Linked DNA regions of Eleftheria terrae. The protein of the gene in region 2 interacts with the protein of the main gene of each other region in a pairwise test. Links are inferred from orthologs where the notes say so. Each region holds a gene or a part of one and is shown on either strand. Other genes may lie near its edges.

Region 1 (4,017 bases), 2.7 Mb from region 2 along the record:
GCGCCGCAAGCTGCGCCGGCGCTGGGCGCTGGGCGGGCTGGCCACCGGCGCGGTGGTGGCGGCAGTGGCCATCAACCTCACTGATTTCCTGTCGCCCGCCAGCGGGCCGCTGCCGTCGGCAGCACCGGCGGCATCACAGGTGCTGGCCGCTGCACCGTCGGCGCCGGCGCCCGTGCCAGCTCCGGCACCGGCCCAGGTGCCGGCGGCTGCCACACTCGACCCGTTCGAAACCTTGCTCGGCCCGGCGCCGGCCACCACGGCGGCGGCCGCCGCATCCGCGGCCGCCTCGGTACCGGCGGAGACGCGCCGCAACCCGGCCCAGAGCGGCCAGGTCAACCTGGCGGTCAGCCCCTGGGGGCATGTGGAGGTCGACGGCGTGGCTACCGGCACGGTACCGCCGCTGAACCGGCTGGTGCTGGCCGAAGGCCGCCACACGATCACGATCCGCAACGACGAGTTCCCGCCCTTCACCACCACCGTGACGGTCACTGCTGGCCAGCCGCTGACCATCCGGCACAAGTTTGGATCATGAGACGAACGCTGTACGTCCTCGGCGCCCTCTGCGCCTTGCTCGCCGGCTGCGCAGAACTGATGCCGGCCCCTGCGTCACGCGCCCCGGCGCCCGCCACCCCCGCACCGGCCAGCCCGCCGCCGGCACATGCACCGGCGCCCAGCGTGAGCGAGCTGATGGAGCGACCGGCCGAGCGCGCGCTGCTGAGCGGCATGCGGGCCTATGACGACGCCCAGTACGGCGACGCCGAGCGCCAGCTCAACCGTGCCCTGCAAGCCGGCCTGGCCTCGTCGCGCGACCGCGCCACGGCCTACAAGTACCTGGCCTTCATCTACTGCACCAGCCAGCGCACCGCGCAGTGCGAAAGCGCCTTCCGCTCGGCGCGGCGGGCCGACCCGGGCTTCACGCTCAGCAAGTCGGAAGCCGGACACCCGCTGTGGGGGCCGGTGTTCGTGCGCAGCCAGCGCTGAGGCGGCGCTGCCGGCCGGACCAGAGGGCTGGCCGGCAGCCTGGGCGCGCTGCCCCGGGTGGAGCGGCTGCGGCGATAATCGCGGCTTTCCGATTGCCACGCGAACCGCGCCTGCGGCGCCGCCAGCCGGCGCCGCGGCGACGCCCTGATGCATGCCTGATGCCACCCCTGCGGCGCCCGCGCCCTTCTCTTTCCCGGTGCGGGTGTACTGGGAAGACACTGACGCCGGTGGCGTGGTGTTCTACGCCAACTACCTGAAGTTCTTCGAGCGAGCACGCACCGAGTGGCTGCGCGCACGGGGCTTCGAGCAACAGCGGCTGCGCCAGGAGGCGGGGCTGATGTTCGTCGTCGTGCAGACGGCGGTGCGCTACCTGCAGCCGGCCCGGCTCGACGACCGGCTCGACATCTCGGTGGAAGTGCGCCACGCGGCCCAGGCCTCGCTGCAGTTCGTGCAGCGCGCGCTGCGCCAGGGAACCATCGTGGCCGAGGGCGATATCAAAATCGGCTGCGTCGATGCGCACAGCTTCAGGCCGCGACGCATTCCAGCAGAACTACTCCAGGAAACAACTACATGAACCAGGACCTGTCCATCTTCCAACTGATCCTGCACGCCAGCCTGGTGGTGCAGATCGTGATGGCCTTGCTGATGCTGATGTCGCTCGCCAGCTGGACGGTGATCTTCGGCAAGTACTTCGGCCTGGGCCGCGTGCGCGGGCTCAATGACGACTTCGAGCGCGAGTTCTGGTCGGGCCGCAACCTCAACGACCTCTACACGCTGGCCTCCGACAGCCCGGTCAAGGGCGGCCCGATGGAGCGCATCTTCGCCTCGGGCATGCGCGAGTTCCTGAAGCTGCGCGACCGCCGGGTCAGCGATGCCGGCGCCCTGCTCGACGGCGCACGACGCGCCATGCGGGCCAGCTTCCAGCGCGAGATGGACGCGGTGGAATCGCACCTGTCCTTCCTCGCCACCGTCGGCTCGGTCGCGCCCTACGTCGGCCTGTTCGGCACCGTCTGGGGGATCATGCACGCCTTCACCGGGCTGGCGAACATGCAGCAGGTCACGCTCGCCACCGTCGCCCCCGGCATCGCAGAAGCGCTGGTGGCCACGGCCATCGGCCTGTTCGCCGCCATCCCGGCGGTGGTGGCCTACAACCGCTACGCCCGCGACATCGACCGCGTCGCGATCAAGCTGGAGACCTTCATCGAGGAGTTCTCCAACATCCTGCACCGCAACATCGGCCACACCCCGGGCGTTGCCGGGCCGGCCGGCCACTGAGGACCGCCGATGCCAGCCGTCAGCCCCCGCGGCGGATCGCGCCGCCGCACCATCAGCGAAATCAACATGGTGCCCTTCATCGACGTGATGCTGGTGCTGCTGATCATCTTCATGGTCAGCGCCCCGATGATGACCACCGGCATGATCGACGTGCCCTCGGTGGGCAAGGCTGCCAACACACCCGAGCGGGTGGTGGAAGTGGTCGTGCGTGCCGACGAGACGCTCAAGCTCAGAGTCAACGGCAAGGACAGCGGTGACACCACGCTCAATGCGGTGGCCGATGAAGTCAAGGACGCGCTGCAGGGTGTGGAAGGCGCGCCGGTGGTGATCTCGGCCGACAAGGCCGTCAAGTACGAGGCCGTCGTCAAGGTCATGGACAAGCTGCGCCGGGCCGGCGTGCAGCGGGTCGGCCTGTCGGTCAAGACCACGGGCTGAGGCGCGATGAACCAGGTCACCGCCGAACGCGACGATTTGCTGCCCCGCCCGCCCGACCGGCGCGGCTCGGGCCTGCTGCTGGCCCTGGTGATGCACGGCCTGCTGATCGGCGGGCTGGCGCTGGGCCTGAACTGGCGCTCCAGCGAGCCAGCGGCGGTAGAAGCCGAACTGTGGGCCGCCGTGCCCCAGGCCGCCGCGCCAGCCCCCGAACCCCCGCCTCCGCCGCCCGACACCCGCCCGGAGCCCACACCGCAGCCGCAACCCGAGCCCAAGCCGGAGCCCAAGGTGGAACCCGACCGGCAGGCCGAGATCGCGCTGGAGAAGGAGCGCGAGAAGAAGCGCCGCGAAGAGGCCCGCGAGCGCGAGCAGGAGGAGGAGCGGGAACGCAAGCAGCGCGAGCAGGAACGCCGGGAGAAGGCCGAGCAGGAGCGCAAGGACGCCGAGCGCAAGCGCGAACTGGCCGAGGCCGAACGCAAGAAGCGCGAGGAGGCCGACCGCAAGACCCAGGAAGCGAAGCAGCGCCGCGAAGAGCAGGACAAGCGCCTGCAGGCGCAGCGCAGCGAACGGCTGAAACGCCTGCAGGCGGAGGCCGGTACCGGCAGCGCCGAGCAGGGAGCCGCGAACGGAGGCCTGAGCGCGGGCGGGCCGTCGGCCGGCTATGCCGGCAAGCTCAAGGCCCGCATCCTGCCCAACATCGTCTACGCCGACACCACCGTGGGCAATCCCGCCGCCGAGGTGGAGGTGAAGGCCGCGCCCAACGGCACCATCCTCGGCTCGCGGCTGGTGAAGTCCAGCGGCAACCCCGAGTGGGACCAGGCGGTGCTGCGCGCCATTGACAAGACGCAGACGCTGCCGCGTGACGAAAACGGGCGGGTGCCTTCGCCGCTGCTGCTGACCTTCAGGCCGCGCGACATGTGAGCCCGGCGCCGCCGGCCAGGCGGCGACGCGGGCGGCTGCCGGGCCGCCTGCCGCACCCGCCGGCCGCCCTCTTGCCGCTCAGGGGTTGAGCAAGGCCAGCAGGTCGGTCGTGCCGGGGTCCACCCCCGCCTGCATCAGCAGGGTCGTCACCTGGCCTCGGTGGTGCGTCTGGTGATTGAAGAAATGACTCAGTGCCTCCCAGGCCGGATGGCTGCGAGCCAGGCCGGTACTGGTGGTGTAGGTCAGGGTCTGCGACACGCGCTGCGGCGTCAGCCAGAGGCTGAAGGCCTCGATGGCAGCATCCACACGCACCCGGTGCCCCTGCATCGCCGCGAAATCGTCATACAGCTGCATGTTGAGCCCGGTGAAGGGCGGCAGCGAAAGGACGGTGTCGTCCAGCATCGTCAG
Region 2 (7,752 bases):
CGGCGCTGACGACGAAGGTGCCACGGAAGTTGCGCTGCTGGGCCGCTTCATGGATGCGCAGCAGCCAGCTGCGCACTTCCGCCCGCTGCACGGGAACGTCCTGGGTCTGCGCCAGGGCCTGGAAGCTCATGAAGGCGGCCATCCCCAGGCAGAGCCAGGGAGCGAACCAGCGTCGCGCTTGCATCGGGCTCGCTTGCATAGGGATCATTCAGCGCTTCGGACCTTCATAGGTGGAGCTGCGCAGGAACCCGGACGGCACACCGAGTGCGGAACTGCCGGCGAATTCCTTGTGCGCGTTCAGGTATTGGTCGAGCCGGGCATCGCGCAGCAGCGCGCCATTGCCAACGATGAGGGCAGGCTCGGCGGCATCGGCCGATGCCGAGGCCGACAGCGCCACCGGCTGGAGCGCCGACGCGGCCGACGAAGCTTGCGCCAGTTGCGCACCCTCGCCGGCCCCCGGGGGCACCGACAGCCGGGTCACGACCAGCACACCAGCCACCGCCATCACACCTGCCACGGTGGCCATCGGCGCCACCCAGGATCGGCGCCGCGCCGGCACCGGGGTGCCGTTGGCGACCTGCACCGACGGCTGAAGCAGCTGGGGCTGCGCCGCCACCGGGGCCGCCATGGGGGCGACCACCACCGGTTCTGCGGCCAGCCGCTCGCGCAGGCGGCTGAGGAAGACGTCGTCCCGGCCGCTGCCGCAGAGGTCTTCCGAGCGCATCACGTCGCCGATCAGGTGATAGGCATGCCAGGTTTCACAGGTTCCGGCGCGCGCACGCGCATCGTCCCGCCAGGCCGACAAGGCCAGGTGCAGTTCGTCGGCCGAAGCCTCGCCGTCGCTCAGCGCCGAAAGGCGTTCACGGGCTTCGGCGCTCAGGCCGCCTACTCGCAATCGATCCATAGACATCACTGCACTCCTCACTCACCAACGCCTGCCGTCCGGCGTGTCCAACAGCGGCCGCAAGCGCTCGGCAATGGCCTCGCGGGCACGAAAGATACGCGAACGGACTGTTCCGATCGGGCAATTCATCACTTCGGCGATCTCGTCATAGCTCAGGCCTTCGATCTCGCGCAGGGTGATGGCCTGGCGCAGATCCTCGGATAGCGCCTCGATCGCTGCGTTCACCGTCGAGGCGATTTCCTTGCTCGCAAGCACGGCCTCCGGTGTTTCACCATCGCTTAGTTCGTTCTCGACGCGGGAAGTTTCGTCTTCGTCGTCAGCCGACGACAACGCCGTCTCGGTCACCAGCGGATCGCGCTTGAGTTCGACCAGCGACTTCTTCGCGGTGTTGACCGCGATGCGGTAGAGCCAGGTGTAGAACGCGCTCTCACCACGGAACTGCGGCAAAGCCCGGTAGGCCCGGATGAAGGTTTCCTGGGCAATGTCCTGGATCAGGTCGGCATCGCGCACCATGCGGGCGATCAGGCGCTCGATCTTGCGCTGGTACTTGATCACCAGCAGCTCGAAAGCTTTCTGGTCACCGCGCTTGACGCGCTCAATCAACAAGACATCGGCGTCAGCGCTCATCCGTTGCGGGCTTCATTGCGGCCAGGGGGTCGGCCACGTGAGTGGGCGAATATAACGCACGGCGCAGGGCATGCCAGGCGAGCCCCGCCTGGGCGGCCTGCAACGGCAGCCAGGCGTCGCGCCCGCGAGCCCGGCCCGGTTCGGCCTGGGGCCGCAACCGCAGCAGCATCCACCCTTGCAGGTCGGCCACCACCTCTGCCCGGCCGCGATACAGCGGAGCATCGGGCTCCGCCAGGGACTGCCAATGCCAGCAGGCGCCGTCCCAGCGGAGGCGCAGGCCGGGCCGGCGCCACTCGGCGAGCACCGGCCAGCACACCAGCAGGACCGCCGCCGCAGCCGCCACCATGCCGAGGCCTGCCGGCATCCGGGGCCACACGCCGGACAGCCAGGCCATGCCAGATGCCAGTGCCGCAAGCGCCAGCACCGACACCATCACCCGGCAACGGATGCCCGGCTGGACCGTCAGCTCGAGTGCAGGTGCCGTGCGCATGCGGCGGCACGCTGTTGGCAAACGACCTCAGACTCGCTTGAAAACCAGCGAGCCGTTGGTGCCACCGAAACCAAAGTTGTTCTTCAGCGCCACGTCGATCTTCATCTCCCGCGCGGTGTTTGCGCAGTAGTCCAGGTCGCACTCGGGATCCTGGTTGAAGATGTTGATGGTCGGCGGCGACACCTGGTGATGCAGGGCCAGCACCGTGAAGGCCGACTCGATGCCCCCCGCGCCACCGAGCAGGTGGCCGGTCATGGACTTGGTCGAGTTCACCACCAGGCTGCGGGCAGCATCGCCAAACGCCGCCTTGATGGCATTGGTCTCGTTGACGTCGCCCAGCGGTGTGGACGTGCCGTGCGCATTCAGGTACTGCACCTGGTCGGCATTGATGCCGGAGTTGCGCAGTGCCGCCTGCATGGCCCGGCGCGGGCCCTCCACGTCGGGCGCCGTCATGTGGAAGGCATCGGCGCTCATGCCAAAGCCGGACAGCTCGGCGTAGATCTTGGCGCCGCGCTTCTTTGCGTGCTCGTATTCTTCGAGCACCAGCACGCCGGCACCCTCGCCTAGCACGAAGCCGTCGCGGTCCTTGTCCCAGGGGCGCGAAGCCGTCTTGGGATCGTCATTGCGGGTCGACAGGGCCCGTGCAGCCGCGAAGCCACCCACGCCCAGGGGCGAAACGGTGGATTCGGCGCCGCCGGCGATCATCACGTCGGCGTCACCGTATTCAATCAGGCGGCCTGCCTCGCCAATGCAATGCAGGCCGGTCGTGCAGGCGGTCACGATCGCCAGATTCGGCCCCTTGAAGCCGTACTGGATCGACACATGCCCGGAGATCATGTTGATGATGGACGCCGGCACGAAAAACGGCGAGATGCGCCGCGGGCCGCGGTTGGTCATCTCGGCGTGGGTTTCCTCGATCATCGGCAGGCCGCCGATGCCCGACCCGACCAGGCAGCCGATGCGCTCAGCCAGTTCCTCGCTCAGTGCATCGCCGGTGGGCAGGCCGCTGTCCCGCACCGCCTGTATGGAAGCCGCCAATCCGTAATGGATGAAGGTGTCCATGTGGCGGGCGTCCTTGCCCGGGATGTAGTCCTCGATGTTGAAGCCCCTCACCTCACCCGCGAAACGGCAGGAGAGGCTGCTGGCATCGAACTTGGAAATGCTGTCGATGCCGGACTTGCCAGCAAGGAGATTGGACCAGGACTCGGCCACCGTGTTGCCCACGGGGGTGACAAGGCCCAGGCCGGTCACGACGACACGACGACGGCTCATGCGCTGGAATACTCTGTTCGGTCGGGAACCAGGGGGCCGATCAGGCCTTCTGGTGCTTCAGGGCGTAGTCGATGGCGAGTTGCACCGTGGTGATCTTCTCTGCCTCTTCGTCGGGGATCTCGATGCCGAATTCGTCTTCGAGAGCCATCACGAGCTCGACGGTGTCCAGCGAATCGGCGCCCAGGTCGGCCACGAATGCCTTCTCGTTGGTGACTTCGCCCTCAGCCACGCCGAGTTGCTCGGCAATGATCTTTTTGACGCGTGCTTCGATATCGCTCATGACTCCTCCAGGAGGTTTTCAAAAACAGCCCGTGATTTTACGGCCGATGCGGAGGCAGCTCGAAGTGCTCCGTCAAGCCGTGAACCCGGACGGGCTCTAGCCGGTTCGGCGCCGCGTTGCGGCGCTCAGTTCATGTACATCCCGCCGTTGACGTGCAACTCGGTGCCCGTCACGTAACCGGCCTGCGGCGACGCGAGGAAGGCCACCGCATGTGCGATGTCCTCGGCACGGCCGAGCCGGCCCAGCGGAATCTGCCCCATCAGCGCTTCAGTCTGCTGCTGCGACAGGGCCTTGGTCATGTCGGTCTCGATGAAGCCGGGCGCGACACAGTTCACGGTGATGCCTCGGCTGCCCAGCTCACGCGCCAGCGAGCGCGTCATGCCTGCCACGCCGGCCTTGGCCGCTGCGTAGTTGGCCTGGCCGGGGTTGCCGCTTGCGCCCACCACCGACGTGATGTTGACGATGCGCCCGTAGCGTTGCTTCATCATCGGCCGGATCACTGCACGGCTCAGGCGGAACACCGCCTTCAGGTTGGTGTCGAGGACCGCGTCCCAGTCATCGTCCTTCATGCGCATCGACAGGGTGTCGCGCGTGATGCCGGCATTGTTCACCAGCACATGCAGCGCGCCGAATTCCTTGACGATGCCATCGACGGCCGCCTCGACGCCCGCGGCGTCGTTGACGTTCAGGCACAGGCCCCGGCAGCCGGCAAAGGCGCCGAGCGTGTCGCCAATGGTCGCTGCGCCGGCCTCGGACGTCGCCGTGCCCACCACCTTCATGCCCTTGCGCGCGAGCTCCAGCGCAATGGCGCGGCCGATGCCGCGTGTTGCGCCGGTGACCAGCGCCACCTGGCCGGTGCTGTCGATTTCGTTCATTGCAGCCCCCCCTTCACCTCGGCGAGCGACGCCGGGTCATAGACCGTGCCGGTGGTCAGCTCGGCATCGATGCGTTTCACCATGCCGGCCAGGACCTTGCCCGGACCGCATTCGTACACCTGTCGAAGGCCACGGGCCTTGAGCGCCTGGATGGTCTCCACCCAGCGCACCGCGCCATAGGCCTGACGATACAGTGCATCGCGGATGGCGGCCGGCTCGGTCTCGATCCGCACGTCCACATTGTTGAGGACGTCGATGCCGCCCGCATTGAAGTTGGTGCTTGCCAGCCGTTCGCGCAGCCGCACGGCGGCCGGCTCCATCAGGCTGGAATGGAAAGGCGCGGACACCGGCAGCGGCAACGCACGCTTGGCTCCCTTGGCCTTCAGCACCTCGCACGCCTTCTCGACCGCTGCCTTGGTACCGGCGATCACCGTCTGCTTGGGATCGTTGAAATTGACCGCCTCGACGGCTTCGCCGACGGCAGCGGCCGCCTCGGCACACCCCTCACGCACCAGCGCGGCGTCAAGGCCGAGGATGGCTGCCATGCCGCCTGTGCCCACCGGCACTGCTTCCTGCATCGCCTGGGCGCGGAAGCGCACGAGCGGCAGCGCATCGGCCAGCGCCAGCGTGCCGGCGGCCACCAGTGCGGTGTACTCGCCGAGCGAGTGGCCGGCCATGATGGCCGGGCGCAAGCCGGTTTCCGCCAGCCAGGCGCGGTAGCAGGCGATGCCCGCGGTCAGCATGACCGGCTGCGTGTTGGTGGTGAGGTCGAGCGATTCCTTGGGGCCTTGCGCGATCAGCTGCGCGATGTCTTGCCCCAGGGCGTCGGAGGCTTCCTGCAGGGTCTCACGCACGGCCGGGTGGTCGCCCCAGGCATCGAGCATGCCGACGGATTGCGATCCCTGGCCGGGAAACACGAAGGCGAATGGACTCATCTCGGTTCAGTCGTTGAATCGGAGCGGGATGAAAGATGGAGGCGGGGTCCGGCTCAGAAATCGAGCAGCACCGCTCCCCAGGTGAAGCCACCGCCGACACCTTCCAGCATCACGGTGTCGCCGCGCCGGATGCGGCCGCCGCGCACGGCATGGTCGAGGGCCAACGGAATCGAGGCAGCCGAGGTGTTGCCATGTTCGTCCACCGTGGCCACGAGCTTGTCCATCGGCAGCTTGAGCTTCTTGGCGGTGCCTTGCATGATGCGGATGTTCGCCTGGTGCGGAATCAGCCAGTCGATGTCCGCTTCGGTGCGGCCCGCCTTCTCGAGCACGGAACGCGCCACCTGCTCCAGCACGCCAACGGCCAGCTTGAACACGGCCTGCCCGTCCATCTTGAGCAGGGGATCACCGAGCACCGCGCCCCCGGCCACCGTGCCGGGCGTGCACAGGATGCCGACATGGCGGCCGTCCGCGTGCAACTCGCTGGCCAACAGGCCAGGTGCAGTGCTGGCTTCCAGCACCACCGCCCCCGCACCATCGCCGAACAGCACGCAGGTGGTGCGGTCGTTGAAGTCCAGGATGCGCGAGAAGACCTCGGCACCGATCACAAGCGCCTTGCGTGCCGCGCCCGACTTGATCATCGAGTCGGCCACCGTCAGTGCGTAGACGAAGCCCGAGCAGACCGCCTGCACGTCGAAGGCGGCACAACCGTGCACCCCGAGCTTCTGCTGCACCAGACAGGCGGTGGACGGAAAGATCATGTCCGGCGTGGAAGTCGCGACGATGATCAGGTCGATGTCCGCGGCGCTGACGCCTGCGGCTTCCAGCGCATGACGGGCCGCCTGCGTGGCCAGGTCACTGGAGGCGACGCTCGGCTCGGCGAAGTAGCGGGCACGGATGCCGGTGCGCTCGACGATCCACTCGTCGGACGTCTCGATGCCCCGCTTGGCGAGGTCGGCCGCGAAGTCCGCATTGCTGACACGCTTGGGCGGCAGATAGCTGCCGGTGCCGGCGATGCGGGAATATATGGAAGATGAAGAAACGGTCATGCAGTAGAGGCGACCCGTACCGGATCCTCTGCAGCCGCCGATGACGGCAAGGCCTGCAGAGTCTCCAGGATCTGGTCATGCACCCGGTCGAGCAACCGGTTTCGGGCCGCATCATACGCCCGATTCAAGGCTTGCTCGAAAGCGAAGGCGTCTGCCGAGCCATGGCTCTTGAAGACCAGCCCACGCAGACCCAGCAGCGCCGCGCCGTTGTAGCGTCGGTAATCGACGCGATTCTTGAAGTGCTTCAACACCGGCAGCGCGACGATGGCAGCCAGCTTGGTGAAGACGTTGCGGGTGAATTCCTGCTTGATGAAGCTCGACAGCATCGACGCCAGGCCCTCGGAGGCCTTCAGCACCACATTGCCGACGAAGCCGTCGCAAACGACGATGTCGGTGGTGCCCTTGAAGATGTCGTTGCCCTCGACGTTGCCGTAGAAGTTCACATGACCGGCCTCGGCCACCGAACGCAGCAACTCCCCGGCACGCTTGATCGTGTCGCTGCCCTTGATCGCCTCTTCGCCGATGTTCAGCAGGCCGACCGTCGGACTGGCCTTGCCTTCGACGGCGGCCACCAGCGCACTGCCCATCAGGGCAAACTGCAGCAGGTGGTGCGGCTCGCAATCGACATTGGCGCCCAGGTCCAGCACCGTGGTGTAGCCGTCCTTTTGGTTCGGCATCACGGTGGCAATGGCGGGTCGGTCGATGCCGTCCAGCGTCTTCAATAGATAGCGGGACACCGCCATCAGGGCGCCAGTGTTGCCGGCAGAGACGCAAGCGTCGGCCGCCGTGGCACCGCCCTCACCCGGCTTGACCTGGGTGATGGCGACACGCATGGACGAATCCTTCTTGCGGCGCAGGGCCACCTCGACGGGATCGTCCATCTCGACCACTTCACTGGCCGCGACCACAGTGCAACGCGCCCAGCCCCGCGCAAGCGCCAACGCCTCGGGGCGGCCGACCAGGATCAGCTCGACACCGGGATGCGCGCGCAGGAAGGCTTCGCAGGCAGGCAGGGTCACCGACGGACCAAAGTCGCCACCCATGCAGTCCACGGCAATGCGCACGGAACGCATTGCCCGCGGAGAAACATCAGCAGAGGAATTCATCGCTGGAACCGGAGATACCGGAAAAGGTCGGCCCTCAGGCCCACCCCGCCGCGCCCCGAGCAGCGCTCGCCGGGCCCACCAAAGCAAGGACTGCAACAGGCAGCGACCCGCTGAAACATCGCCTCAAAGGCCGCATGCTCCGGCAGGCCGACCCGCCGCCCCGATCGCACGGATCAGGCGTCAGCCTTGGTCTTGAGGACCTTGCGACCGCGGTAGA

The links. Proteins that work in one complex are often made in the same cells at the same time.
Region 1: the proteins of acpP (region 2) and ybgC interact in binary tests that used the Escherichia coli proteins (3 or more experiments, as listed by UniProt). The link is inferred for Eleftheria terrae from one-to-one orthologs.

Annotation. Positions count from the first base shown.
Region 1 is NZ_CP106951.1:4,876,331-4,880,347, reverse strand. Bases 1-2,843 are described here. They hold ybgC (tol-pal system-associated acyl-CoA thioesterase), read left to right. Parts: upstream 1-1,132; coding sequence 1,133-1,555; downstream 1,556-2,843. Other genes in these bases: tolA (cell envelope integrity protein TolA), read left to right, coding at 2,698-2,843; N7L95_RS21795 (biopolymer transporter ExbD), read left to right, coding at 2,266-2,691; tolQ (protein TolQ), read left to right, coding at 1,552-2,256; N7L95_RS21810 (TssQ family T6SS-associated lipoprotein), read left to right, coding at 529-981; N7L95_RS21815 (serine/threonine-protein kinase), read left to right, coding at 1-532. In the rest of the region: more of tolA, read left to right, coding at 2,844-3,609; N7L95_RS21785 (DinB family protein), read right to left, coding at 3,688-4,017.
Region 2 is NZ_CP106951.1:2,178,286-2,186,037, forward strand. What follows is about bases 1,954-4,914. They hold acpP (acyl carrier protein), read right to left. Parts: upstream 3,574-4,914; coding sequence 3,334-3,573; downstream 1,954-3,333. Other genes in these bases: N7L95_RS09495 (hypothetical protein), read right to left, coding at 1,954-2,021; fabF (beta-ketoacyl-ACP synthase II), read right to left, coding at 2,049-3,293; fabG (3-oxoacyl-ACP reductase FabG), read right to left, coding at 3,699-4,448; fabD (ACP S-malonyltransferase), read right to left, coding at 4,445-4,914. In the rest of the region: N7L95_RS09480 (MucB/RseB C-terminal domain-containing protein), read right to left, coding at 1-184; N7L95_RS09485 (sigma-E factor negative regulatory protein), read right to left, coding at 209-910; RNA polymerase sigma factor RpoE, read right to left, coding at 926-1,531; more of N7L95_RS09495, read right to left, coding at 1,521-1,953; more of fabD, read right to left, coding at 4,915-5,383; N7L95_RS09520 (beta-ketoacyl-ACP synthase III), read right to left, coding at 5,437-6,429; phosphate acyltransferase PlsX, read right to left, coding at 6,426-7,535; rpmF (50S ribosomal protein L32), read right to left, coding at 7,709-7,752. UniProt on the Escherichia coli protein: Carrier of the growing fatty acid chain in fatty acid biosynthesis.